4 regions of the Lonsdalea populi genome follow, and region 2 is predicted to be linked to each of the others. Evidence: predicted binding sites of a transcription regulator. Region 2 holds the regulator's gene; each other region holds the start of a gene.

Region 1 (7,186 bases), 1.3 Mb from region 2:
TTGATAATAAAACGGCCCCCTATGCCGCACTTCTGCTGCGTGTCGCGCTCAGCATCCTGTTCTTCGCTCACGTAAGCCTGAAAATATTCGTATTCACCCCGGCGGGAACGGCCCAGTTCTTCGCCTCGTTGGGTCTGCCCGGCTGGCTGGCCTACGTCACCATCGCGTGGGAACTGTTCACCGCCGTTACGCTGCTGCTGGGAGTTTGGTGCCGGGGCACCGCGCTGGCATCCATCTTGATCCTGCTTGGCGCTATCTTCACCGTGCACGGTCCAGCAGACTTCTTCTTCAATAACCCGAACGGCGGTTGGGAATTCCCTGCGCTGTGGATCGTCGGCCTGATCGCGCTGGCATTAGTCGGCGACGGGCCTTATGCCCTGAAACCGACGAGATCGCGTCAAGCCTGATCCCGCTTCATCCGGGGCCTGTGCCTGACGCCAGCCCCGGTGCTATTCTCTCTCTTGCCGCTGCGGCGCACTGCCGTAGCCGATTTATCTACAGCGAGGGACCGTATGGATAATTCACCGATCATTTTTTTGCACGGCATCGGCGGCTATGGCCGCTATTTCGCTTCCGTGGCCAAGCGTTGGCAACAACAGTGGCCGTCCACGCATTTCGCCCTTCCCAATGGCCCTTTTCCCTTCACGCAAGGCGAGGGCTTTCAATGGTTTGATATCGACGACGATACTCCCGCCTTACGCAACGCCCGCATCGTCGCCGCACGTGCCACGTTCGATGCCATTATTCAGCAAGCGATAGACCGATACCAGATGACTGAACACCCGGAACGGGTCGCGCTGGTCGGGTTTTCTCAGGGCGCAATCATGGCGCTGGATACACTGGCGTCGGACCGCTGCCCCTATGGCGCAATCGTCTCCTTCTCGGGCTATCTGCCTGTGTTTACCGATGCCCGCATTGCGCGCCGAATACCGGTCGCGCTGATACACGGCATGGCGGACGACAAACTGCCCTGGCAGCATAGCCAGCAGATGGAACGTGTATTGACGCAGGCCGGAGTTGACTGCGAACTGCATTTGCTGCCGAACGTCGATCACCGAGTCTCCGTTACGGGCACCAACCTCGCCGGCGACTTCCTCGCCCGCGTCATGCGTTGATCGCTCTCCGGCGACGCCTCGCCGGGGATTTCGAGTTGTACCTCAGCGTGGTTATCGTTTACTCTCCTTCCCGAATCCGAGCACTACCTTGTCCGAATCAGGAGGAGTCTGACGGCTATGCAAGGCTACGCCTATTCCCAATTTCCCCGGCTGTGCGCACTGATGTTCAGCGCCCTGCTCACACTCATCAGCGGCTGCGACAATCAGAACAGCGACAGTCCCACGCCCCCTTCTTCCGCCGACGCCCACGACGGCTGGCCGCGAACGGTCCAAACGTTAAAAGGCCCGCTGACGCTGCAACATCCGCCGCAGCGCATCGTGTCCACCAGCGTCACCATTACCGGTACGCTGTTGGCGATTAATGCGCAGGTGATCGGTTCCGGCGCCACCAGCCGTAACTCTACGGTGTCCGACGATCAGGGCTTTTTTATCCAGTGGGGACAAGAAGCCAGAGCGCGCAATGTTAAGCCGCTGTACATCACCGAGCCTAACGCGGAAGCCATTGCCGCCGCGTCACCGGATCTGATCGTTATTGCCGCCACCGGCGGCGACTCCGCGTTGAAACTCTATGACCAGCTTTCCGCCATCGCCCCAACGCTGGTGATCGACTACGGCGATAAGAGCTGGCAGCAGTTGGCCGAACAGTTGGGTGTAGCGACGGGCCGCGAAAAAGAGGCCCATGACGTCGTCGACCGCTTTGAACAGCGCGTACAGGCGATCAAACAGGCGATTTCGCTGCCGCCGCAGCCGGTTTCAGCGCTGGTGTATTACGAAGACGGACGGGGGGTGAATATCTGGACCCGCGCTTCCGCGCAAGGCCAGCTCCTGTCGGAGTTAGGCTTTCAGCTGGCCGATCTGCCGCCTGGCCTGCCGACCGAAACCAGTCAGGGTAAACGGCGGGACATCGTACAAATCTCGGGAGAGAACATGGCGGACAGTCTGAACGGCAAATCTTTGCTGCTGTTTTCCGCCGATGAAAAAACGGTCGGCAATCTGATGAATAATCCGTTCCTGAGCCACATCGAGCCTGTTGTGCAACAGCATGTGTGGGCGATGGGGCCGGACACGTTCCGGCTCGATTATTACAGCGCTAACAATATGCTGAACAATATCGAGCATTTTTTCTGCAAGCCTTAATCCTTCATGTCCCCGATTCGGCCGCGTCTCTGCGGCCTGCGTCCACGCTTCTGTCCATCGTCGCCTAAGCGTGGCGCGAGGAGGATCGCTCCGCCTCATCCGGCCCTTCGCCAACCGGTTCTTCCTCATTAACCTGCCCGAACGTACATCGGCGCAAAGGCCGAACCAGCAACATCAGCCCAAGTCCCAGTATCGCCGCCGCGCCGCCGAAAGACATAAGGCTTAGCGCCGGCGTCATAAGCCGGGTCATCGCCCCCAGACCCAGCGCGCCGATCGAATCGCCGGTCACGTCCTGCGCCGACCCCAGACTATTCACGCGTCCCAGCAGCCTGTCCGGCGTATGCGTCTGAATCAAAGTGAACTGCAGCAGGGAGGCAATGGCGTTGAGATAGCCGTAACAAACCAGCGCCGCCAGCGCCACGGCGAAATAGCCCGCCGCGCCCAGCAGCGCCACAGACAGGAACGCGCCCATCGTACAGACTAACAGCACCATCCCCGGCCGACTTACGCCGGAAACCCAGCCGCTGGTAAACGCGCCCAGCATCGCCCCCAGCGGCACCGCGGAGTACATTAGGCCGATGGCTGAGGGGCCGGCGTGATAAACATCGTTCGCCAACCCAGGAAACAAGACCCGCATCGCGCCGATCATGCTGACCAGCAGACCGAGCACCACCACCCAGCCGACCACCGGGTGCGAACAGACGAATTTTACGCCGCCCGCCAGCGAACGCAGCGGATGCTCCGGCTCGCAGGCCTCCGGCTGAAGAGACGGCAACCGCATGAGCGGGATCAAGGTGCCCAGAGTGCCGATAGCCGCCACGGCGAAACTCCAGCCGACGCCGCCCGCCACGATAATGACCCCGCCCAGCGCCGGCGACAGGATAGCCCCCAGTCGTACCGTCAACATACTCAGCGCACCGGCGGCCGGAAGATTCTCCCGCCCCACCAGCAGCGGGATCACCGCCATCAGCGCCGTCATGCCTAAGGCGCCGAAGAACCCATCCCAGGCGGCCAGCACGTACAGCGCCACGAGAGACGGCGAGCTGGAAAAAGCATTGAGGCTGAGCGCGACAAAACCCAGTCCGCAGGTGCCGCGCGCGAACAGGATGAGTTTGCGCCGGTCGAAACGGTCCGCCAGCACGCCGCCGCACATCAGGCCGATAAACATCCCCACGCCGTCGAGCGCCACCGCCACCCCGACTTGCAGGGTGGAACCGGTCATCGACTGGATTTGAATGGGCACGCCCACCGCCAGCATACCCAACGAGAACACGGACAACATTCTTGCGACGAAAATCGCACGAAAATGGGCATTATTTTTAAGCAAACTGAAGTCAAGCAAGACGGAGGTTCTAGCCATAATATTCCATAAAATAAAGGTGATACCGCCCGTTCAGCGGGGGGGCTGAATGGCGTCAACACGCGGTCTACGTCAATGTATTTGCTCACCGAGGCATGCTAACATAGCGGCTCGATAATATTAATGATAATCATACTCATCTTCACATATTAAGGAGCTGTTCGTTGGCGATGTCACTTCCTTCGCATCAGGCGCCTCTCGCCGCCAATCAGCCACCCGCCCGTTATTCTCAAGCCTTTCGGCGTCGCACCGGTCTTCTTTTCTTCCTGCTGCTGCTGGCGCTGGTCGTCGTCGCCAGCCTGACTATCGGGGCGAAATCGATTTCTCCGGCCGTGGTCTGGCACAGTTTGACCGGTCAGATCGATACGGCCGACAGCACGATCATTCTCAATGCGCGTCTGCCGCGCACGCTGGCGGGTGTCATTGTCGGCCTCGCGCTGGGCGGCGCGGGCGCCGTGATTCAGGCGCTGACCCGTAATCCTTTAGCCGACCCCGGCATCCTCGGCGTCAACGCGGGCGCTAGCTTCGCCATCGTCATCGGCATCACCTGCTTCGGCATCAGCAGCATGACGGCCTGGCTGGGATTCGCCTGGATAGGCGTGCTCGTCACCAGTCTGGCAGTCTGGCTGATCGGCACGCTCAGCGGCGGGCGCATCAACCCGATTCGCCTAACGCTGGCGGGCGTGGCACTCAGCGCGGTCCTGTCCGGCCTCTCGTCATCCCTCTCGCTACTCGACCCGCAGGCCTTCGATCAGATGCGCATCTGGGAAGCCGGATCGCTGGATATCCGTTCGCTGCGCAACGTAGCCATCGTTGCGCCGACCATACTGTTGGGCGCGGTGCTGGCGCTGTTCGCCGCCCGTTCGCTGAACGCGCTGAGCATGGGCGAAGATATCGCAATGGCGCTGGGCACCCGCATCGTTCTGATTCGCGTCGTCGCCGTGCTGGCCATCATGCTGCTGTGTGGTTCCGCCACCGCGCTGGCAGGGCCGATTGGCTTCGTCGGCCTGATGATCCCGCATGTCGCCCGCTGGTGGGCGGGGCCGGATCAGCGTTGGATCATGGTGTACTCGTTTCTGTTCGCCCCCATCCTGCTGCTCTGCGCCGATATCGCGGGCCGTCTGCTGGCGGCAGGCGAGCTGCGCGTCTCCATCGTGACAGCCTTTATCGGCGCGCCGGTTCTGATCTGGCTGGTTCGCCAGCGTAAAGCCTGAGGAAACAGAGATGGCCAGTAAGATACTCTCGCTTCGCGCGCCCGGCGGCATCGTCAGCGGTCGCTTCGCCAGACGAACCCTGCTCGTCAACGCGCTGCTTCTGATGCTGGGCCTGCTGCTGCTGACGGTCGCCATGGGGCTGGGAACGCTGAAAATAGCCCCGCTCGACGTATGGAAGGCGCTAGCCGGTCACACGGACGGCGGCATTCAGACCGTCGTCACCCAGTGGCGAGCGCCGCGCGCTGCGATGGCGCTGCTGTTGGGCGCGAGCCTCGGGCTAAGCGGCGCCATTTTTCAGTCCATTATCCGCAACCCGCTCGGCAGTCCGGATATCGTCGGTTTCAACACTGGCGCCTTCACCGGCGTATTGCTGGCGGTCATGGTGTGGGAAGGCGACTACTACCAGATCGTCAGCGGCGCCGTCATGGGCGGCATTGCCGCCGCCGCGCTGGTGTATCTGCTGGCCTGGCGCAAAGGCATTAACGGTTTCCGGCTGATTATCGTCGGCATTGCCGTCGGCGCTGTGCTGTCTGCCTTTAACACCTGGCTGATCATCACCGGTTCGTTGGAGCATGCCATGACCGCCACGCTGTGGGGAACCGGCACACTCAACGGCATGACCTGGACCAAAGCGCAACCCGCGCTATGGCTCACGCCGCTGGCGACGCTGGCCGTGTTGCTGCTGGGCAAACGCCTTCAGCTACTGGAAATGGGCGACGACAGCGCCCGCGCGCTCGGCGTTAACGCGGAGGCGAGCCGCCTGTGGTTGATGCTGTTCGGTATCGTACTGACCGCGCTGGTCACCGCCACCGCGGGGCCGATCTCCTTTATCGCCCTCGCCGCGCCGCAGATCGCCCGCCGCCTGACCCGCGCCAGCGCCACGCCGCTGGTGTCCGCCGCCCTGGTCGGCGCCACGCTGCTGCTGGCGGCAGATATGATCGCCCAGCACGCCTTCCGCCAGGTCCAACTGCCGGTCGGCGCCGTGACCGTCAGCATCGGCGGCATTTACCTGATCTGGCTGCTGATTCGCGAGTCGCGCCATTGACCGACGCCCGTCTCCGCATTCTCCATGCGGGAGACGGCTCAACCGTTGTTTAGAGTGAGTGATTGATGACACCGTTTTTGCATGCCGCCCACCTGACATTGGGCTACGACCATAAAATCATTGCCGAAGACCTGAATGTGACCATCCCGGCGCATCAGTTCAGCGTCATCGTCGGCCCCAACGCCTGCGGCAAATCGACGCTACTGCGCGCGCTGTGCCGATTGCTGAAACCGCTGGCGGGCGAAGTGTTGCTGGACGGCAAAAATATTCACACCATTCCCACCAAGGCCCTCGCCCGCCAGATCGGCCTGCTGCCCCAGCACGCGATCGTGCCGGACAACATCACCGTGGCCGATCTCGTCGCGCGCGGCCGCTACCCGCACCAAAGCCTACTGCGCCAGTGGAGTGAGGGAGATCAGGCGGCGGTCGAACAGGCGATGCAGGCCACTAACGTCAGCGCGTTGGCGGACTGCAGCGTGGACGAGCTTTCCGGCGGACAGCGTCAGCGGGTCTGGATTGCGATGGTGCTGGCCCAGCAAACGCCGCTGCTGCTGCTGGATGAACCCACCACGTGGCTGGATATCGCCCATCAGATCGACCTGCTCGATCTGTTCCGCGAGCTGAACCAGCAACGCGGCCATACGCTGGTCGCCGTCCTGCACGACTTGAATCAGGCCTGCCGCTACGCAGACCATCTCATTGTTATGCAGTCGGGCCGCGTGATGGCGCAGGGCGCGCCCGCCGAGATCGTCACTGCTGAGCTGGTGCGCGACGTCTTCGGCATGACCTGCGTGATTATCGACGATCCGGTGTCCCATACGCCGCTGATCGTGCCCTGCGGACGCTATCACCCGGCGCCAAAGGGGCTGTGACCTACTGATACCTCGGGCGGAGCACCGCGTCTCCGCCCGATCGCCCTACCGTGATTGGCGCTCGGCCAGCGGCATCAGCCGTCGATTCAGCTGCGGCCCCAGTCGCTCCAGCGAGGCGGGCGACAGGATGTCCGCGTGCTCACAAGGCTGGAGATAGGTCGTCAGACGATCGACATACGGCGCCCAGGTCGCCTGCACGTCCATCCCTTCCGGCAATGTACCGGTGGCGACGAACAGCGTCGCCTCACCGTGATAGCGCAGCGTGGACGCCGTAGAGAGCCGTTGCACCGCATCGCGGTAGTTCGCCACGATATCGCGGAACATCGCCGCTTTTTCCGCGCGCAGATGCTCGTCCGTTTCTTCTTCCGACTCGGCCATAAATTCGGCCTGCTCCTGTGCCACCTCCTGCTGCGCCTGCTCCTCGCTCGGTCCGCTCCAGTCCT
Region 2 (7,186 bases):
AAATAGGGCGACACTTTATCGGTCGGGTAATAACGTATGACCCCGCCGGGCGATTTCGTCATTGAAATATTCATAGCGGGGCGAAGATAAAACTTCACCCCGTTTTTTATGCTGTCCACGCCTATGCAATTTAGGTGAAACAAACGGTTGTTTCCCGGCGTGGCTTGTTGGATCATTAGCGGTTATGTGTTGTTTTTCGTTTTAAGGAATCAAGCATGAGTGAGGCAGAAGCCCGCCCAACGAATTTTATTCGCCAGATCATCGACGAAGATCTGTCATCTGGTAAGTATGATCATATTCAGACGCGTTTTCCGCCGGAGCCCAATGGCTACCTGCATATCGGTCATGCAAAATCGATTTGCCTGAATTTCGGCATTGCCGAAGACTATCACGGCCAATGCAACCTGCGTTTCGACGATACCAACCCGGTCAAAGAGGACATCGAATTTATCGAGTCCATCAAGCACGACGTCCATTGGCTGGGCTTCTCCTGGAGCGGCGAAGTCCGTTATTCGTCCAACTATTTCGACCAACTGCATCAGTACGCGATTGAGTTGATTAATAAAGGGCTGGCGTATGTCGATGAGCTGACGCCGGAGCAGATCCGCGAGTATCGCGGTACGCTAACCTCCCCGGGTAAAAACAGCCCTTACCGCGATCGCGACGTTCAGGAAAACCTGGTGCTGTTTGAAAAAATGCGCAGCGGCGGATTTGCCGAAGGCACCGCGTGCCTGCGCGCCAAAATTGATATGGCGTCGCCTTTCATGGTGATGCGCGATCCAGTGCTGTATCGCATCAAATTCGCCGACCACCACCAGACCGGCAACAAGTGGTGCATCTACCCGATGTACGACTTTACCCACTGCATTTCCGATGCGCTGGAAGGGGTGACTCACTCTCTGTGTACGCTGGAGTTCCAGGATAACCGCCGTCTGTACGATTGGGTGCTCGACAATATCTCCATCCCCGTGCATCCGCATCAGTATGAGTTTTCTCGTTTGAATCTGGAATATGCGGTGATGTCCAAGCGCAAACTGAACCAACTGGTGATGGAAAACGTCGTGGAAGGCTGGGACGATCCGCGTATGCCGACGATCTCCGGTCTGCGTCGTCGTGGTTATACCGCAGCTTCTATTCGCGAATTCTGCCGCCGTATCGGTGTGACCAAACAGGACAACACGGTAGAAATGGCATCGTTGGAATCCTGCATTCGCGATGATTTGAACGAGAATGCGCCGCGCGCCATGGCCGTGCTGGATCCGGTGAAAGTGGTTATCGAAAACCTGCCTGAAGGCCACGAAGAGTGGGTGACGATGCCAAACCATCCCAACCAGCCGGAGATGGGAACGCGTCAGGTCGGTTTCAGCCGCGAACTGTACATCGACCGTGCCGACTTCCGTGAAGCCGCCAACAAGCAGTACAAACGTCTGGTGCTGGGAAAGGAAGTTCGTCTTCGCAACGCCTATGTGATCAAAGCTGACCGTATTGAAAAAGACGAGCAGGGCGAGATCGCAACAATTTACTGTAGCTATGATCCAGATACGCTGAGCAAAGATCCGGCCGATGGACGCAAGGTAAAAGGCGTCATCCACTGGGTTTCCGTGGCGCACGGCATTCCGGCCGAATTCCGCCTGTACGACCGTCTTTTCAGCGTAGCGAACCCAGGGGCGGCGGAAGATTTCCTGTCGACCATCAACCCTGAGTCGTTGCAGATCGCGAATGGATTTGTTGAAGCCAGCATGGCGGAGGCTCTGGCGGAGAAAGCGTACCAGTTCGAGCGTGAAGGGTACTTCTGCGCGGACCGCGTTTACTCCAGCGCCGATCATTTGGTATTTAACCGAACCACAGGTTTGCGAGACACTTGGGCCGGTTGACTTTATCGTGCCCGAATAAAGAAAAAAGAAAACCGCCGTGGCGGTTTTCTTTTTTTGTGAATCATTTTTTCTGATTAGAAGAGGAATCAGTTCCCTTCGTGCAGTTTTTCGTCTTCACGGCAGTTGCCGGAGCTGCAGTGGCCGTACAGGTACAGACTGTGGTTAGTCAGTTTGATACCGTGGCGCTCTGAAATCTCACGCTGGCGAGCTTCAATGGATTCATCGCTAAATTCAATGACGCGTCCGCAGTCTAGACAAATCAGATGATCGTGATGCTGTTGCTGAGTCAGCTCGAAAACTGATTTTCCGCCCTCAAAGTTGTGACGAGTAACGATACCGGCGTCATCGAACTGGTTTAGCACGCGATAAACGGTAGCCAGGCCAATTTCCTCTCCCATATCAATCAGTTTTTTATACAAATCTTCCGCACTGACGTGATGGCAAGTTGGGTCCTGCAGGACTTCCAGGATTTTAAGACGAGGAAGGGTTACTTTCAGGCCGGCCTTCTTTAATGCGGTGTTGTTGTCAGTCATGCGGATTTAGTCCTGTTACTCTACTTTCATCAAGGGAGGCTAACTAGCCTAATATCATCGGTCGGCTCAAACATGTTTATTCGTCTCAATTATAGAACTGCATAGGCGAAATGAAAACCGCAGAACCGTAACCATATCAGGCTTACCCATCGGTGAGAGGGACGGCGCAACGCCGTTTTAAAAGCGAAAAATGGTGAGAAACCAGCTAACCGAAGGGGGTATTGTACCGCGCAAAGCGGAAAAGTTAAAAAAATGTATCTATATTTATGACAGGTTTTACCTATTGATACGGCTCCGACACAAACTTGTGCCGGGCCGCAACGGGGAGAACTGATCTAAAATGCTTACAAATTCAGCTCAGAACTGATTTGTTTAACCCATGCGCTCACGCGCTCCTCGGTCAGCTCCGGCTGACGGTCTTCATCAATCGCCAGGCCGATGAAGTGGTTGTCGTCAGCCAGACCTTTCGAGGCTTCGAAGTAGTAACCTTCGGTAGACCAGTTACCGACGATGGTCGCGCCGCGCGGTTCGATAATATCGCGCAAGGTGCCCATGGCATCACAGAAATACTCGGCATAGTCTTCCTGATCGCCGCATCCAAAGAGCGCTACGCGCTTTCCGGCGAAATCGATGTCTTCCAGCGTCGGAAAGAAATCGTCCCAGTCACACTGTGCTTCCCCGTAATACCAGGTTGGAATGCCCAGCAGCAGAATGTCGAAACGCTCAAGATCTTCTTTGCTGCTTTTGGCGATGTCATGGACTTCTGCGACATCGGAGCCCAGCTGCTGTTGGATTGCCTTGGCAATGTTTTCGGTATTGCCAGTATCGCTGCCGAAGAAAATACCTATAAGTGCCATGGATAATATAACCTCTTGATTCCTATTGATATGGTGCCTGAGCTACCACAGATCGGATAATGATAGCAGACCCTTTCTGAGGGAGAAACTTGTATCTGCCGGTGCCTCGACTCTCTCTGCCCTCGCGGTGATTTTTTATGTCATAGATATTTTTGTAATTTTTTTAATCTACTATCTTATTGAAAAACTTTAACTAAATATTATTTCTGGTTTTTTTCTTATTTTTGCGAAGTCTGTCCTCTAAATTTTTGTCCGATATTGACGATGGTGAACACTGAGCGCTTTGTCAGTGACGCCCAATCAGCACCGTGCTTTCCCTTAACAAAGGCGCTTCAGCCAGTCTTAGTTACACCAAACTTAATCTTTTGCTTCGGCAGGGAGTTTTGATATGCGATTGCTGAGAAATATTGCTATCCGTACGGCATTACTGTGGGTGTTGGGCACTTTCTGTGTGTTGTGGGGCGCGGTTTCGGCTTACACCTTCTATTCATTCCATGCGATGACCCAAACATCGCACACCAGCACGCTCCTGGTTAAAAATATGAACCTAGTCAACACGGGGAACGATCAGTATTTTCGTATGGTGACTCGACTGGCCAGATCGGTGGACTATCGTCGGTCGGGCGATATCGCCAATGCGGACAAAGAGCAGCGGTCTGCAGCGGAAGCGCTCAATAATATGAAAGAGGGTTTGGTGGCGTTCAAACAGATCGACCACGCCGGCATGGACAGTTCTTTGGCTGATGCGGTGGCCAACGACTGGACGAATCTTATCCAAAATGGCGTAGAGCCGATGTTCCAACGCGCGGCTGCCTCTGCGCTGGATGAGTATCAGGAATATGCTAAAACGACCGTCCCTGCGTTAAGTCGTCAGTTCGGCATTTCTGTTACGGCGTTCAACAAAGCGGGCGCTGAGAAGTTTAGCGCAGCGGGCGAGCGTTTCAACCGTCTGACTTTCATTGGCCAGACTATCCTGGTAGCGGGACTGATAGCGGGCATATTAATGTTGCTGTTCACCGATCGTTATCTGGTCAAATATTTGATGCGCCCTCTCAACGAACTTCGCGACTACTTCCAGATCATCGCCGCCGGGCGGTTGGGTAAACCGATCGTGGACTTCGGCAACAACTGCGTGGGCAAACTGTTCCCTCTGCTGCGCGATATGCAGGGCAGCCTGGCTAATACGGTCAGCACCATCCGCAGCAGCGCCGAATCCATTTATCAGGGCGTGGCGGAAATCGCCGCTGGCAACAATGACCTCTCGGCGCGCACGGAGTCTCAGGCCTCCGCGCTTGAAGAGAGCGCGGCCAGTATGGAGCAGTTAACGTCGACGGTGAAACAGAACGCCGAGAACGCCGGGCATGCGCGTCAGCTGGCGCAGCAGGCTTCGGTCACGGCCCACAAGGGTGGAGAACTGGTCGACAACGTGGTGAAAACCATGTCTGAAATTGCCAGCAGCTCCAAGAAGATTGCTGAAATCACCACGGTGATTAACGGGATTGCATTCCAGACCAACATTCTGGCGCTGAACGCCGCAGTGGAAGCGGCCCGCGCCGGAGAACAAGGGCGTGGTTTCGCCGTCGTCGCGGGGGAAGTGCGTAATCTGGCTCAGCGAAGCGCGCAGGCGGCCAAGGAGATCGAACATCTGATTTCCGATTCGGTACGCAGCGTCGATTCCGGATCGTCGCAGGTCGCGGACGCAGGAACGACCATGAGCGAAATAGTCCGCTCCGTATCGAACGTGACCGATATCATGGCGGAAATTGCCACGGCGTCCGAGGAGCAAAGTAAAGGGATTGCTCAGGCAGGGCAGGCGATTGCGGAAATGGATGGCGTCACACAGCAGAACGCCGCGTTAGTTGAAGAAGCGTCCGCCGCCGCGCGCTCGCTGGAAGAGCAGGCGGCTCTGCTGACGCAGGCCGTGTCGGTCTTCCGCCTGACGGAATCGTCGGCCAAAGACGCGCCCGTAGTTCATAGCCGTGAGGTAAAATCGGCCGCTCCCGCGCCTGCGTTAAAAGCACTCCCATCAGGGAAATCGGCGGATAACTGGGAAAAATTCTAACCAAGCCACGCGATTTCACACGCTAGCAGCTATGCCTGTTACCCTTATCGTCGCCGCGAGGAGCGCGATGATAAGGGCGGATTGGGAATTAGACTGAAAGATGTGCGGAGCGTGGGAGTCAGTGAACGTCGTAATGAAAACAATAAATTCGGGGCGTCTCTGACGACGCGTTATGTGCGATCAACGTGTTGCGCCTGCCAGCTGCGATAGCAAAATTTGCTCGATGAGCTCACTTCGGCTGATCTTTTTCTCTTCCGCCAACGCGTTGAGAATATCGACCGCTTCTGCGTTAATTTTCAGCTCAACCCGCCTTAACCCACGATTTTTGTCTCGTCTCAGCTGATTGCGCTTGTTGATTCTCAGCTGTTCATCTCGTGAAAGCGGATTGGTTTTCGGACGGCCCGGACGACGCTCATCAGCGAAAAGATCCGGCGTGGTGCGATCCGTTTGTTCTTTTGCCATAGGTAGTGGTACTGCAAAGATTCGGACCAAAAGGCGCATTTTATCTGCGACATTTTGATGATGTGGTTAACAATGCCAGTGGCTAGAAAGCCGACCCTTCAGTGCGTAAAGCGGGCGACATGATACCCCAGCGGAACCAGCCGCGACAATGGTTTACTGGTGTCGCGGCGAACGGTTGGGTTAACTCTGGGCCATAAAACGGTGTATTGCCCGCAGCACGGCCTCGGGTTTTTCTGCATGGACCCAATGCCCTGCGCCTGCGATGGCATAAGCCGTCGCACCGGGAAACTGGCGCAGCAGCGCATCGCGATAGCGGCGATCCAGATAAGGCGAATTCTCTCCGCGAATGAACAGAATGGGGTGCGCCCAGACGGGGACGTCCTGCCAGCCTGAAATGGCCTCGTACTGGTCCCATAAAACCGGCACGTTGAATCGCCACGCTCCCTGAGCAAATGACTTCAGCAGGAACTGAATTACGCCATCGTCGGCGATGCTTTCGCGCATCAATTCCGCAGCGGCAGTACGTTGTGTAATCCCGGCGGCGCTGACGGCTCTTAGCGCGGCAAAGATGTCGTCGTGTCGTCGACTGTGATAATGCACCGGCGCAATATCAATCGCGACGATGCGCTCAATGCGATCCGGAATCAGCGCGCTCAGCGCCATGGCGACTTTACCGCCCATGGAGTGGCCGATCACCATGACACGATCCAGCGCCAGTTCGTCCAGCAGATCCACGACATCTTGCGCCATATCCTGATACTGCATGGAGGGATCGCGTGGAGACAACCCGTGGTTACGCAGATCGATCTGTAAAATATCGTGTTGATTTTGCAGATTGCGGGCTAATACGCCAAGATTATCCAGGTTGCCGAACAGGCCGTGAATGAGAATAACCGGAAGCTGCTGCTGAGGCAGTTGTGCGTTTTGCCAGCGATAATTCAATTTCATAGTGAAGTTCATTCAGGGAGACGTTTGCTTAGGGTATCATGAGATTATCCTGCGATCTCGCAGTGCCATGAACGTTCGCCTCTGGCGACCCTCCATGCGCAAAGGCATCACTCAGCCTAATCTGACTTTATGCGGATACCCCCGTTTGCTGCTGTTCGCGGGAGAAAGGTAACTTTATACTCCCTGATGATTGAAGAAATAAAACCGTACTGGATGAAGATGAAAACTATTGAGGTCGACGAAGAGCTTTATCGTTATATTGCCAGCCATACCCAGCATATTGGCGAAAGCGCATCAGACATTTTACGGCGCATGCTGAAATTCAGCGCCGGACAGGTTGCACAGACAGCCCCCTCCAAAGCTGCGGCGGCTGAACAGCCGGCGGCGGCGATTCAACCCAGCCCGCGAGACCGGGTGAGAGCGCTCCGCGAGCTGCTGTTATCAGACGAA
Region 3 (7,186 bases), 770 kb from region 2:
TATGCTTGACCAGAAAAACCGCGTGACGATTAACTATTTCGCCATGCCGCCGAGCACTTTTGGGGCTATCTGCGGTGGTCTTGGCAACGCGGGGCTCAACAAAGAGCCCGCTCGCGTTGTGATGGAAAAACCGCTGGGAACCGATCTGGCTTCTTCGCAGGTCATCAATGATCAGGTGGCGGAGCACTTCAACGAATGTCAAGTTTACCGCATTGACCATTATCTCGGAAAAGAAACGGTACTGAACCTGCTGGCGTTACGTTTCGCCAACTCGCTGTTTGCCCATAATTGGGATAACAGTACCATCGATCACGTTCAGATTACCGTCGCTGAAGAAGTCGGTATCGAAGGCCGCTGGGGATATTTCGATCAGGCCGGACAGATGCGCGACATGATCCAGAACCATCTGTTGCAGATCCTGACCATGATCGCGATGTCGCCGCCATCTGATCTAACGACGGATCGCATCCGTGATGAGAAGGTCAAGGTACTGCGATCGCTGCGCCGTATTGACCGCTCCAACATTCATGACACTACCGTCCGCGGCCAATACACTTCCGGATTCGTTCAGGGCAAGAAAGTACCGGGCTATCTGGAAGAGGAGGGCGCGAATAAATTCAGTAATACTGAGACGTTTGTCGCCATTCGCGTGGATATCGACGATTGGCGCTGGTCCGGCGTGCCATTCTACCTGCGCACCGGAAAACGGTTGCCAAGCAAATGTTCAGAAGTCGTGGTGTACTTTAAAAACCCGGCGCTGAATCTATTCCATGATTCTTATCAGCAACTGCCGCAGAACAAACTGATTATTCGTCTTCAGCCTGACGAAGGGATCGAAATTCAGATTTTAAACAAGATCCCGGGTCTGGATCATAAGCACCGACTGCAGACGACCAAGCTGGATCTCAGCTTCTCCGAAACGTTCAATCAGGAGCATCTGGCGGACGCTTACGAGCGTTTGCTGCTGGAAACGATGCGAGGTATTCAGGCGTTGTTCGTTCGACGTGACGAAGTGGAAGAAGCCTGGAAATGGGTAGATTCCATTATGGAAGCCTGGGATCAGGACAACGATGCGCCTAAACCTTATCAGGCTGGCACATGGGGCCCGGTGGCGTCCGTGGCGATGATTACCCGTGATGGCCGTTCCTGGAATGAAGTCGAATAGTCATTATCCGCTGCCTGCGGCTGTCGGGCGCTAAGCGGTAATAAATCCTGGCGCGGTCTACTGATGGGGCGACCGCGCCAAATTAATCAATGTCCATTGGGTATGACTGGAGAAAGCGCTTAATGAAAAACTGGAAAACCAGTGCGGAACAGATTTTGACGGCTAGCCCGGTTATTCCGGTGATCGTCGTAAATAAACTGGAACATGCGGTTCCGATGGCGAAAGCCTTGGTCGCCGGCGGCATCCGCGTACTGGAACTCACGTTGCGCACCGAATGTGCGGTAGAAGCGATTCGCCTGATTGCGAAAGAAGTGCCGGACGCGATCGTGGGGGCGGGAACGGTAACCAATCCTCAGCAACTGGCACAGGTGGTCGGTGCCGGCGCGCAGTTCGCCATCAGCCCAGGTTTGACTGAACCGCTGTTGAAAGCGGCGACGGCGGGCGATATTCCGCTGATTCCAGGTATCAGCACCGTTTCAGAACTGATGCTGGGTATGGATTACGGATTGACTGAGTTCAAATTCTTCCCGGCTGAGGCTAACGGTGGCGTGAAAGCCCTGCAGGCTATCGCAGGTCCGTTCAGCAAAATCCGTTTCTGCCCAACCGGCGGTATTACGCCGAACAACTATCGCGACTATCTGGCGCTGAAAAGCGTGCTGTGCGTAGGCGGCTCATGGCTGGTGCCAGCTGACGCGCTGGAGTGCGGCGATTATGGTCGCATCACAGAACTGGCTCGTACCGCCATTAACGGCGCTCAAGCCTGATTTGGCACATCGAACGCGGACATAGTGTGAATGACGCTTTGACCGTGTATCGCGCCAGCGCTAAACCATCTCTTCGGAGATGGTTTTTTGTTTGACGATGACCCCAATTTGGTCGTTCGCTGGACTGCGCCCAAACTCTTTAATCCCTTTTATCAATTGATTAGGATCTGCCAGCCGCTGTTTTACAAGACCTGGCCCTGCAATCCCTCGTGTGATGTCTCTATGGCTCTTGCAGGCTGGGCTTTCGATGCATCACTTAGTGAAAACTGATCTCACTAAATCCGCAACAGTTGTGGTACTCCTCAAAGCCAGCATGCGCTGCGGCTATCAGTGTATTATTCACCGCTGCATCATCCCCAATTATGGGACGAATAAACGTGTAATGCGTGAAGCTTCCGGACGTGGCGCATGGATATTGCTTTACGCGATTTGATGCTTTGCCTGTACCAACCGTTTTCATCCTATGTCCAATGTTGTCTGGGCCTATTCTCCAGATGTCAATCGACACGCTCGGGGTGATACCCATGATTGCTCGGCGATAGTGTGAGATATCGAATGAGGCAGAGAAAAAGGGCGCAGGCAGGCTGCGCCGCTATATGTCAACCGTTGGCCTGGACCGCGGCGGCGGCGGCTTTGGCGCGCTGCACGGCAGCGTCTGTTGTAACACCCATCGCCAACGCGACGCCCATTCGACGCTGGCCGTTAATTTCCGGCTTGCCGAACAGGCGGATTTGCGTCTGTGGCCGCAGAGCTTGCTCCAGTCCCTGATAGCGGACGTCGCTGCTGGTCAGACTTGGCAGTATCACGGCAGAAGCGGCAGCGCCGTATTGGCGAATGGCGCCAACCGGCAGGCCGAGGAAAGCGCGAACGTGCAATGCGAACTCGGACAGATCCTGCGAGATCAACGTCACCATTCCGGTATCGTGCGGTCGCGGCGAAACTTCGCTGAAAATGACCTCATCGCCACAGATGAACAGTTCAACGCCGAATAGGCCGTAGCCGCCGAGCGCTTTAACGACCTTGCCGGCGATAGCTTTTGCCCGCTCAAGCGCCACAGCGCTCATCTGCTGCGGCTGCCAGGATTCACGGTAGTCTCCATCCTCCTGGCGGTGTCCAATCGGAGCGCAAAAATGAAGGCCATCGACGGCGCTGACGGTGAGCAGGGTGATTTCGAAATCAAATTTCACCAGCCCTTCAACAATCACTTTTCCGCCTCCGGCCCGTCCGCCTTCCTGCGCATAGCGCCAGGCCGAGTCCAGTTGCTGCGCGTCACGAATCAGGCTCTGGCCTTTCCCTGATGAGCTCATGACGGGTTTTACAATGCAGGGAAAACCCATGTTCTGCGCGGCTTCGCGAAAACTTTCAGCGTTGTCGGCAAACTGGTAGGGAGAGGTCGGAACGCCTAGCGTTTCCGCAGCCAGACGGCGAATGCCTTCCCGATTCATGGTTAATCGGGTGGCCTGAGCGCATGGGACGACGCGCTGCCCCTGTTTCTCAAGAGCCACCAGCGTCTCGGTGGCGATGGCTTCGATTTCGGGGACGATGTAGTCAGGTTTTTCCTGAGCAATCAGCCGTTCGAGCGCTTCGCCGTCCAGCATGTTAATGACGTGACTACGGTGAGCGACCTGCATGGCCGGCGCATCGGCGTAGCGATCCACCGCGATGACTTCAATTCCCAAACGTTGGCATTCAATCGCCACTTCTTTTCCTAGCTCGCCCGATCCCAGCAGCATGACGCGGGTGGCTCCAGGACGCAGGGCGGTTCCAATTGTTAACATAAAAGTAGTATCCGAGGCGGTTAATAAGAATTCCGGCGCAGTATAAACGAAACCGTTTGCGTGCGCATCCGGCGGACATTTCAAGTTATTTGGATGGTGATTTTGCAGAGGCAAGTAAGGGGGGAAGAAAACCGTCATCACTTGACCGATGACGGCACTAACGGATCATTTACCGTTAGGGTCGTAGGGCAGGGTGGAGAACTGCAAAGAAAGCTGACGATAGAAGCTGACCCGTTCGCGGAAATAATCGCGCAAATGTGCGGGCTGCTGTTGTTCAAGCACGTCAGGGATGACCGGCATGTTATAGCGCTCTTTGAAAGCGACGCCGGAAGCGGCGAGATCGACGTTTACTTTTTCCATCTCTTCGAATGGAAGGTCGGCCAGATTATGTCCCATGATGTCCTCCTGTGTATGGCGCGACAAACATAAAACAGCCCGGATAAAATGGCAAGTTACGTCAGGCTTTGCTTAGACGCCTCTGTTTTTATGGCAAGGAAAATGAGTCGTTAAATTAAATTTCCAATAATGAAAATCATTATCAAATCAAATTTGATGTCGACAGAGAACAATGAAAACCATTCTCATAGATAAATGATAATACTTTGAATTTGGGATAAAAATAATGAGATCATTAGTTAATAGTATGTTTTTAATTTTTATATTTTTGTGCATAATGCCTTTCGAATAATCCCCTGTCAGTGGAAAAGGATTTAACATGTTAAAAAAAGAAATGATTGAAAAGCTGAATGAACAGCTGAACCTAGAGTTCTACTCAGCCAACCTGTATTTGCAGATGAGCGCGTGGTGTGGAAATAAAGGCTTTGAAGGTGCATCGGCTTTCCTGAAGTCTCACTCTCAGGAAGAAATGGAGCACATGCAGCGTCTGTTTGACTACCTGGACGATACGGGAAGTATGCCGATCCTCGGCGCTATCGAAGCTCCGCCGGTAGAATTCGACTCTCTGACTGATATTTTCAAGTTGACCTTCGAACACGAACAGTTGATTACCGGAAAGATTAATGAACTCGCGCATGCGGCCATGACGTTGCAGGATTATTCCACGTTTAATTTCTTGCAATGGTATGTAGCTGAGCAGCATGAAGAAGAGAAGCTGTTCAACTCTATTCTGGATAAATTGGCGATGGTAAGCACTTCCGAAGGTGGACTGTTCTTTATCGATCAAGATCTCAAAAGAATGGCAGCCAGCACCACGCCTGCTGCCTGATAACGGCACAAAGGCGATGCTGATGCTGATGCTGTGTCGCCTTATATTTTTTTTCCAATCCCCCCCTGGCTCGACTTCTCTCAAGTCAGTCGTTATGATCCCACTGCGTTTATTCGTGACGGCATAAGTCAAAAATCCTTGTAAATACGACGATCTATTCTGCTGTGGAAATCAAAATGAAAAATTTAATTTGGCTCCTGTTAACGGCCGCTTTTTGCGCTTCAGCGCACGCGGCGGCGGGGATCGCGAACATCAGCAAACTGCAATATGGCGATAACTGGGCATTTACTCGTGAAGAAGTGCAGTTGATCTGCCGCCCCGGTAACGCGCTCTATGTCATCAATCCCGGCACATTGATGCAATATCCGCTAAACGATGTCGCGCGGACACAGGTTCGACAGGGTAAGGTTAACGCTCAGTCGCTGGATATCATCCTGCTGGACGATCCCCGCCAACCCGGGCAGAAAAAAAGTTTGCAACCGTTTGTGAGCCGTGCGCAACAGCTGTGCAAGTGACCTAAGCGTTCTTCATCCAACATGTTATTGATGGTGGGAGAGCTACGATGACCAAGTTCGTGATCACAAAAATGTGTTTAATAACGGCTAAAAGTACTAAGTTGGCTCATACATAGCTGGAAAAGGGAAATGCCTCGTCTACGCTTAAAGGGTGGGTTCCCAAGCCTGCGTCAATGCCAACTTTTAGCGCACGGCTCTACCCCAGAGCCATTTCCCTAGACCGAATACAGGAGTCGTATTCGGTCTTTTTTTATTGATTGTTTTTTTCTAGCCCGAATACAATATCCGTCTTTTTTATAAAAGGTATATTCTTTAGCCCTCCCCTGACCCTGCTTCATTCGTTCGATATTTAATATATTGAACTGACTAGATAATTCAGGATCATTGGCAATTGCTAGCCAAAACGCTTTACGGAATTGGTCGAAGTGGGTAAATGTTTTGCCATTCAGCTTATCGGCAATCTGAGTGGGTATTAGCGCTCCTAGCCCTGAGCTGGCGGCTTCCAGCCACTTTCCTTCCCCGGTCAGTATTTCTCTTTGTCCCGTCACGGTGCCCGGTTCATCTCTTGCTGTCGACTTTAGGTAAACATAGATCGGTTTAGTTGCAGGAAAACACGCGTGACCACTGCCAATGTCGTTTAGACGGGCGGCTTCCGGCATAGTAAAAATCCCTTTACTGTAAAGACCACTTTAATGTTGCTTGAAAGTCAGACGTCAGACAGTTAGCCACCTCGGCATTGTAGGTAGCTACAATTAGTTAAATCGAACACCTGAGATCGTTGTCATTTCATGCATAAAGGGTCATTCCGTAAGCGTCAAGTCTTGGCGATAAGGGTCCTGCATTTTTCTATCGATGGAAGAAAGAAGATAAGTCTCTAGGTGATTTCAAACGGTGGGTAAAAACGCTTTGTCCGGGGTTGCTTGTAAAGAATGCTACTGCATAGCGCGTCATCGTCTAACCAACACCTGGTGTGTTGAGTGACGGCAGCGACGAATTTTTGGCGACAAATACGGATGACTACCGCCCTTAAAACAAAAGTACCAAAGTGACAGAGGGGGGAACAACGTTCATCTCTCTGGCACTTGTGCGTCGTCAGTCATTCAATACAACTGGCACGGGATAACCCGAAGCTATCGCTTATCACCGCATTATTCTGCTGTCACTGTACCAACGCAAAGTCACGCGTTCACCGGTTTTCATTGCCGGGAGGTCAGCGCCGTATTTTGCTCGGACCTTTTTGGGCCGTAGGCATTAAAACTAAGAATATCCAGAAAGGGTAGAATCAACGCCTGCCGAGTGGTTCCTTCAGTGGTGCAATGTTCAGAGCCTTTTTGACATGCTCTATATGATTTTTTAGCCGAGCCTTGAAGCTTTTCATTCCTTAATCACACAGAGGAAATGGTGGTTGAAAATAAAAGAACCTCTTCATTTTTGCTTCACTCTTTCACGCAAATACTTTCTACATATTCGTCAATTTTCGTAAGTCGGACTTGGAATAAGTCGATCATGTGATCTTGTTCTGGCTCAGGAAGTTGACGAAATAATTTAAGCATTCGCATTTCACGTTCTTTCAGTCCAGAGCCTTCGTCTACTTTTTTACCAAACAGCCAGGCGACAGAAACACCGCTAGCATCCGCTACGGCGAGTGCGGAGGCTTTGCTTATCGTTCCCGTTCTAAACCATCCGGTAACCGCTTGCTTGCTAACGTTTGCGGCTCTGGCCATATCGGCTTTGGAAAA
Region 4 (7,186 bases), 1.7 Mb from region 2:
GCTTTCCTGCTGGTCCAGCAGCTGTTGCTCATTCATCAGTTGCTGGCAAAACGTCGGCAGCTCTTCCGGCGCGACATGGTGTTTACGAGACAGCGACAGTTGGCGGGATAGCCGTTGCTCCAGTTCATACAGACGAACAGGGTCAAGCTCCATACGGTCGCTGTAGTGACGCAGCTCATCGCTGGCTTCACTGATCTGGATGTGGGCTTCGTCGAGAAAAGACAGAATTCCAGACAGTGATTCGTCCAGCCCAACCAGTTCCGTCAGCTTTTGGCGGGCGCTGTGCAGCATACCAAGCAGATTTTGCTCTTCACCTTCACTGAGGATATGCAGCGTCTGTTGGCTCAGGGACTGCAATTGCCCGCTGTTTGCCAGACGCTTGTACTCGGCGTCAATCTGTTCGTATTCACCAGCTTGAGGCACAAACTCGTTCAACTCTTTCAACTGGTACTGCAGCAGTTCGCGTCGTGCTTCCCGCTCAATGGCCGCTTGCTGGTGCTGAGCTAGCTCCCGGCAGCTCTGGTGCCACTGACGGCAAGTTTCTCGCATTGCTGACAGCAATTGCGGTTCGTCCGCATAAGCGTCCAGCAAATAGCGCTGATGTTCGGGTTTCAGCAGCAGCTGATGCGCGTGCTGACCGTGCAACTGAATTAAATGCTGACCCAGTTCGCGGAGTTGGGAAAGCGGCACGGCAGTGCCATTAATGAATCCGCGAGAGCGGCCATCGGCACCCACAACCCGGCGGAGAAGACATTCGTTGCTGTCATCTAACTGGTTATGTTCCAGCCACTCAAGTGCGGCTGGCGTATCAGCCAGAGAAAACCGCGCGCAGATGTCGGCGCGCGCCGCACCAGGGCGGACCATGCTGGCGTCAGCGCGATTTCCGAGACATAAACCCAATGCATCAATCGCAATGGATTTGCCTGCCCCGGTCTCTCCGGTAATGACGCTCATACCTGTCTGAAAATCAATCTCCAGTTCGCGCACGATGGCGAAGTTACTAATAGTGAGTTGAGCCAGCATGATGTTTTCCTGTATGTAAAAACAAGTGTCAATGCATACAGTATAAACTGGTTTTTTATACAGTAAAGTGGCTGAGTTGACTTATTAAAATAATTTTTTCGACCAACCCAATTTACTGCTCAATGTGTTGAAATAATTGTAATTTTCAGGATGGATAAGATTGAGATGGTGAGGGCTGCGGCGAATCAGCACCTCTTCGCCTTCCTGAATCGGAAGCGCGATCTGGCTATCGCAGCTTATCTCTAAGTCATTGGTGATTTGGGAAAATTTGAGTCTTATCGTACTGCTGTTGCTGATCACTAACGGGCGAGCGGACAGCGTATGAGGGAACATTGGCACCAGCGCGATCGCCTCCAGAGATGGACTGAGGATTGGACCGCCGCCGGAAAGGGAATAGGCGGTGGAGCCCGTAGGCGTCGAGATAATCAAGCCGTCTGAACGCTGTGAAAAGGCAAAACTGTCGTCAATATAGACCTCGAACTCGATCATATGCGCGACTTTGCCGGGATGAAGCACGACTTCGTTGATGGCGCTGCTGCTACTGTTCATGTGATTGGCACGGCAGACCTGAGCCTCCAGCATAAACCGGCTTTCGCGAATATAGCGCCCGGCGAGGACGTCGCTTAGCTGCTGCTGGGCGTGATCCGGGTCGAGATCGGTCAGAAAACCGAGATTTCCCCGGTTGACGCCGATGACGCTGATGTCATAGCGGGACAGCACCCGCGCGGCGCCGAGCATGTTTCCGTCACCCCCGACCACGACGGCCAGATCGGCCTGTTGCCCGACTTCCGCCAGGCTACCCGTGACGGCGTCAGAGAGGTTGAGTTCCTGGGCGATCTGTTGCTCGAGGATAACGGAATATCCTTTACCGGTTAGCCATTTGTAGAGCATTTCGTGTGTGGCCAAGGCGGAAGGATGTCGCGGATGACCGACGATACCGATGCAGTTAAATGTTTTATTCATTAGACGGTTAATCCTTGCGGGAAGAGGGCGTTCAGTGTTTTCAGCCGGGCAATATGTCAGGGTTCCCTTGAAACCCCCGTTTTGATCCCCATAATAAGCGAACAAGCGAGATGAATGCCAAAACCGCGGAGTATTTCATGAGTAGTAAAGAGCAGAAGTCACCGGACGAACAGGTTCAGGATCAAAAGAAAGCAGCAGACGCCGCCGTTGAAACGCCAGAAGCCGCCGATCCCCGCGATGAACGTATCGCTGAACTGGAGGCGCAACTGAGCGAATTACAGCAACGTGAACGCGAGAGCGTGTTGCGTTCTCGCGCTGAGAGCGAGAACATTCGCCGCCGTGCGGAGCTGGATGTCGAAAAAGCACACAAATTCGCGCTGGAAAAATTCGCCGGTGAAATGTTGCCTGTGATCGATAACCTTGAACGTGCGCTGGAAACAGCAGACAAGTCTAGCGATGCGCTGACAGCCATGATAGAAGGGGTAGAACTGACGCTGAAATCCCTGCTTTCTGTCGTGCACAAGTTTGGTATTGAAGTTGTGGCGGATGTGAACGTGCCGTTCAACCCCGAAATTCATCAGGCGATGACGATGATGGAATCAGCCGATCATGAGCCTAATCACGTGATGCTGGTCATGCAGAAAGGCTACACCCTGAACGGTCGTCTGCTACGCCCGGCGATGGTGGCAGTGTCGAAAGCTAAGGAGTAATTCTTCTGGCTTATCTTCAGGGCAGGTGAAACGTCAGCCTGCCCTGAAGAGCACCTATTCCCCCTTTCCCTTTTTTCCTCCCTCCAGATTCCCGGTTGAATGAATTTTTCGGCTGTTTTATGCCGAACCGGTTTTTTCAGGCCAAAAAGCAGCACATTGTTTATATTTTGTTAGTATTAGTTTTATGAAACGCATAGGGTTTTGTGTCAAAAGACATCATCATCTCTGCCTATCAAAATAATCATTTCTACCGATCTAAATGCACTTGATAATCATTCTCATATTTGTGAGAGTAGATTTACAGTAGGTTTAGAAGGGTCAATTTTATGTCGGAGAGTCGTGTTATCGCATCTGTCAGCCGCACATCCAGGAAGATCAAACTTTCCCTGATGGGGCCGGCCTTTATCACGGCGATCGGCTATATCGATCCCGGTAACTTCGCGACCAATATTCAGGCTGGGGCATCATACGGCTATCAGCTATTATGGGTGGTCGTTTGGGCTAACCTCATGGCGATGCTGATTCAGCTGCTTTCCGCCAAGTTGGGGATTGCGACCGGTAAAAATCTTGCCGAACATATTCGCGATCGCTTTCCTCGTCCTGCCGTTTGGGCCTATTGGGTGCAGGCGGAAATTATCGCGATGGCGACCGATCTGGCTGAGTTCATCGGCGCCGCTATTGGGTTCAAATTGCTGCTGGGCGTCTCTTTGCTGGAAGGCGCGATACTGACCGGTATTGCCACGTTCCTGATATTGATGCTGCAACAGCGCGGACAAAAGCCGCTGGAGATGGTGATAGGCGGTCTGCTGCTGTTTGTTGCGGCGGCCTATATCGTCGAGCTGATATTTTCTCGCCCTGAGCTGGCTTCTATCGCGCGTGGCATGGCAATCCCGAGCCTACCGACCTCCGACGCCGTGCTGCTGGCTGCTGGCGTGCTGGGGGCGACCATTATGCCGCACGTCATATATCTGCATTCGTCGTTGACGCAGCGCAAGGGAAACAATACCCGTAGCGATCGCTATGCTTCGACGAAGTTTGATGTGGCCGTAGCGATGACTATCGCTGGATTCGTCAACCTGGCCATGATGGCGACTGCGGCGGCAGCGTTTCACTTCAGCGGCAATACCCACGTCGCGGATTTGGATCAGGCATATTTAACGCTCAAACCGCTATTGGGACAGGCTGCCGCTACGATATTCGGCCTGAGTCTGGTCATTGCGGGACTGTCTTCGACAGTGGTGGGAACCCTGGCGGGGCAGGTGGTTATGCAGGGATTTGTCCACTTTAGAATTCCGCTGTGGCTGCGTCGAGCGGTGACCATGCTGCCGTCATTTGTCGTCATCCTGTGCGGTATGGACCCAACGCGGGTGCTCGTTATGAGTCAGGTACTGCTGAGCTTCGGTATTGCGCTGGCGCTGGTTCCGCTGCTGTTATTCACGAACGATCGCGAACTGATGGGCGATTTAGTCAATAGTCGGTGGGTAAAATCTATTGGCTGGGTTATCGTTGCCATAGTTGTGACGCTGAACCTCTATCTGCTGTTAGGTAGCCTGCTTGGTCTCTAATGTAAAGCGCGGCGCATTGAGCGCCGCGTCTTTGCGAGATTTTACTTTCCTTTTCTCAACTCGGTGACGGGAACGCCGCCAATTCCCCAATTATCCGTTTCAACTTCCTCAATCACCACGATGGTTGTGCTGGGGTTCTTGTTTAAAACGTCCACCAACAATTTTGTCGCACCTTCGATTAACTGCTTTTTCTGGTCGGCGGTCGCGCCTTCCCGTGTAATTTTGATATTGACGTATGGCATAGATTTCCTCCGAAGTAGACCCGAAAAGCATTTGGGGTCATCAAGTTACGAGAAGACATTCGAATCATTCATGGAACAAAGCTGCTCCAACTGCTGATACATTTCGATGACGCATCGTCCGGCATCCTGCAGCGCACGGGAGTTAACCTGCGGACGCGGCAGCACATAGGTATAGAAGTTTGGCCCTTCAGCCAGAACACCCAGCGCCCATAGCGATTTCTGCGTTTCTCCTTTACTGGAGATTGGATGCTGATCGCGATCGATATCTATTCCGCCGGGATGATAGTCCTGGTTGATGAAAGGGCGGATGACGCCCTGTGCGATCAGATTGCGGATAAACGGCGAATCATCATGCAACGCGGAGAAACTGTCGATCTTGGCTTTGATCAGTACATCGAATTCCGTCCGGCTGTTCGTATCGGTAAACGAGCTTTTAATCTCGAAACAGCCCGATTGGGCATTGAGCAGCAGTGTTGACGCAGGCCCCCCGCAAGCTTGACCACTCCCGCCTCCATTAGCGCCAGCAGTTCACGGTTACGCTCTAGCGGCGGCCCTACCGCGATGCGGTTAAAAATTGGCGCATAGTGTTCCAATAGACGCTGATGAGATTCGCCGGTCAACCCGCCGAAATCGATCGCATTGCGCAGAATGTCGCGCGCGTCTCTAATCACATCGGTGGCCGCTTTGACGGCACCCTCGATATTGCCTTGTTCCGCGGCGTGAAGATCGTCAATCAGATGCGCCATAAAGAACTCGGTGTAGTCCTGCAGCGAAGCGAATGACTTCCCGTGATGTGGATAAAACAGCGTGAGGATAGACTGACGATCGGCGGGATCTTCCTGATAGTTCGCGGCATCCGGCCAGTGCTTCTCCAGTGTGCTGCGATAGACGTAGCACATTTCTTTCACCAGCAGAGGCAGAACCTGTTTTTCAAAATCCAGCTTCGACGATCCCGTATCGCGGAGATTCTGTTGGCGAAGTTCGTCCAGGGCGGTGAGGGTGATGAATGCGGGATGGTATTGCCCTCCTACGCCCTTTTGGTTACGGCCGCGGCTACTGAACGGCAGCGCCTGACGCGAGAACAGGGCGACAGCCGGTTCGCGTCCGCTGGGCGTGTAGCGCAACCGGCCTTCCTCTTCGGTGAATACGCCCCCTCGACCATAGGTCAATTGCGACAGCACATCGTAAGCGGTAAGCCCCGTGCCTTGAATCAGCACTCGTGACTGCGGCGAGATGTCGTCCAGCATCGTGGTTGGATAAGTCGTGCTGAAATACTGAAGATGTGGATTGTGCGTGCGATTGGCAGCCACGAATTGCAGCAGAACGTGATCATCAATGGACAGCATATTGTGGCCGTGCCCGGTGGTGATAAAAACAAAATCGGCCGTGACGCACGTCCCGCTTTGCAGAGCAATCGTGGTTTTTCCGTTATTCTGTACCGTCATATTGGCGGCGCGGTATGGTCGATGGCTGATCACGAGATCGTGCGGCAGGCTGCGGGTAATTTCGTGGTATCCCCAGACGAGATATTTGCCCAGCAGGCGACGGGGAAGATAATCGTTTTCCTGAATTTCAGCGCCGTTTTTGTTTCGATAGCCGTTCGCTCTGGCCCACTCAAAAAAATTAAGCCCTTGGCGAATAGGACCGCTATTTTTGACCGATTCGTCACCGAATAGCGTGATTTGGCTGGCGACGGTATTCACCAGCAGGTGGTCGGGCTGTTGAGGACTGTGCGCGCCCGTGCCAATTTCATTGGGGTCAACGAGCAGGATTTCCATTCCTTCTGGATGTGGTGAGTGGTCATAAAGCGTAATTAAACGTTCAAGAATACTTAATCCTCTTGGGCCCATGCCCACTATTGCGACGGTAGTTCGAGCCATAACTCATCTCCTTTGAATGATCGAACATTAACGATTTCCTGTGGTGAAACAACTTATTCCAGATGCGATAAATAGCGAGACGGCACCGCATACAATGGCGGAAACGACCGCATGAGGACTGGATTTCAACGCATTGGCCAGTAAAGGACCGGCGATTTGTCCGATGCCGTAAGTCAGCGTGACCAGCCCAAGCAGATTGATATGTCGCGGAACGCGAATGCGTTTGGCTAACGGCATCACCAGCGAAGTCGTGCCCATAAACGTTGCGCCGAAACCGAGGCTGCTGATGATTAACAGCATGGGCGAGTCGCTTAGCAAGGTCATCAGGACGCAAACTCCCTGTAGGAAAAGATTCGCCGTCAGACATTGCAGCGTTCCCCAACGGCTCGCAGCCCATAGCCAGATGAAGCAGCCGGGAACGATGCCTAGACCGACCAGCGACCACAGGTGGCTGGCAAGAAGCGGGAATGCCAGTGTTTTGGCCATCAGCGGCAGATAGGTGGCAATGATGATGTAACCGAAGCCGGCGAGCCCATAGAGCAGCGCCAACTGCCACCAGAGAATGTTTTCCTGTTTGACCGGCGTGGGCGCGACGCCGACAGACGCCGTAGAACGTTGGGGGGTTAGCAGCCACATCCCCAGTAACAGCAGGGTGGACAGCAGGCCTGCTCCCCCCCATAGCGTCTCGGCGTCCAGCGCGTAGCGCTGACCGGCGACGACATACTCATTCCCCAAGATGATCCCTACGCCAACGCCCGCATAGAGCGCAGCGATAGCCCCAAAATTATGCGTGAGGCGCATCA

The links. Region 2 encodes Fur, which represses iron uptake genes when iron is present. Its sites were predicted from a motif close to ATAATAATGAGAACNACTATCAA; they were not measured.
Region 1: the regulator Fur is predicted to act here: its motif matches at 3,730-3,752, upstream of fepD (Fe(3+)-siderophore ABC transporter permease).
Region 3: the regulator Fur is predicted to act here: its motif matches at 4,227-4,249, upstream of ftnA (non-heme ferritin).
Region 4: the regulator Fur is predicted to act here: its motif matches at 2,962-2,984, upstream of I6N93_RS12780 (Nramp family divalent metal transporter).

What each region holds. Positions count from the first base shown of each region.
Region 1 is NZ_CP065534.1:2,553,894-2,561,079, forward strand. Features, by position in the region: gene I6N93_RS11230 (DoxX family protein) at 1-407, shown strand, start outside; gene I6N93_RS11235 (alpha/beta hydrolase) at 513-1,115, shown strand; gene fepB (Fe2+-enterobactin ABC transporter substrate-binding protein) at 1,233-2,252, shown strand; gene entS (enterobactin transporter EntS) at 2,317-3,612, opposite strand; gene fepD (Fe(3+)-siderophore ABC transporter permease) at 3,783-4,826, shown strand; gene fepG (iron-enterobactin ABC transporter permease) at 4,837-5,871, shown strand; gene I6N93_RS11260 (ABC transporter ATP-binding protein) at 5,937-6,743, shown strand; gene I6N93_RS11265 (amino acid adenylation domain-containing protein) at 6,789-7,186, opposite strand, start outside.
Region 2 is NZ_CP065534.1:1,214,965-1,222,150, forward strand. Features, by position in the region: gene nagE (N-acetylglucosamine-specific PTS transporter subunit IIBC) at 1-6, shown strand, start outside; gene glnS (glutamine--tRNA ligase) at 216-1,874, shown strand; gene fur (ferric iron uptake transcriptional regulator) at 1,961-2,407, opposite strand; gene fldA (flavodoxin FldA) at 2,752-3,264, opposite strand; gene I6N93_RS05435 (methyl-accepting chemotaxis protein) at 3,653-5,326, shown strand; gene ybfE (LexA regulated protein) at 5,507-5,788, opposite strand; gene ybfF (esterase) at 5,969-6,736, opposite strand; gene seqA (replication initiation negative regulator SeqA) at 6,956-7,186, shown strand, end outside.
Region 3 is NZ_CP065534.1:1,989,950-1,997,135, reverse strand. Features, by position in the region: gene zwf (glucose-6-phosphate dehydrogenase) at 1-1,165, shown strand, start outside; gene I6N93_RS08725 (bifunctional 4-hydroxy-2-oxoglutarate aldolase/2-dehydro-3-deoxy-phosphogluconate aldolase) at 1,288-1,929, shown strand; gene purT (formate-dependent phosphoribosylglycinamide formyltransferase) at 2,529-3,707, opposite strand; gene I6N93_RS08715 (DNA polymerase III subunit theta) at 3,873-4,103, opposite strand; gene ftnA (non-heme ferritin) at 4,423-4,932, shown strand; gene I6N93_RS08705 (YebY family protein) at 5,109-5,447, shown strand; gene I6N93_RS08700 (PAAR domain-containing protein) at 5,663-6,106, opposite strand; gene I6N93_RS08695 (transcriptional regulator) at 6,884-7,186, opposite strand, start outside.
Region 4 is NZ_CP065534.1:2,913,593-2,920,778, reverse strand. Features, by position in the region: gene recN (DNA repair protein RecN) at 1-1,023, opposite strand, end outside; gene nadK (NAD(+) kinase) at 1,108-1,986, opposite strand; gene grpE (nucleotide exchange factor GrpE) at 2,124-2,696, shown strand; gene I6N93_RS12780 (Nramp family divalent metal transporter) at 3,023-4,261, shown strand; gene I6N93_RS12775 (tautomerase family protein) at 4,303-4,503, opposite strand; gene I6N93_RS17295 (hypothetical protein) at 4,549-4,860, opposite strand; gene I6N93_RS12770 (FAD/NAD(P)-binding protein) at 4,890-6,383, opposite strand; gene I6N93_RS12765 (MFS transporter) at 6,411-7,186, opposite strand, start outside.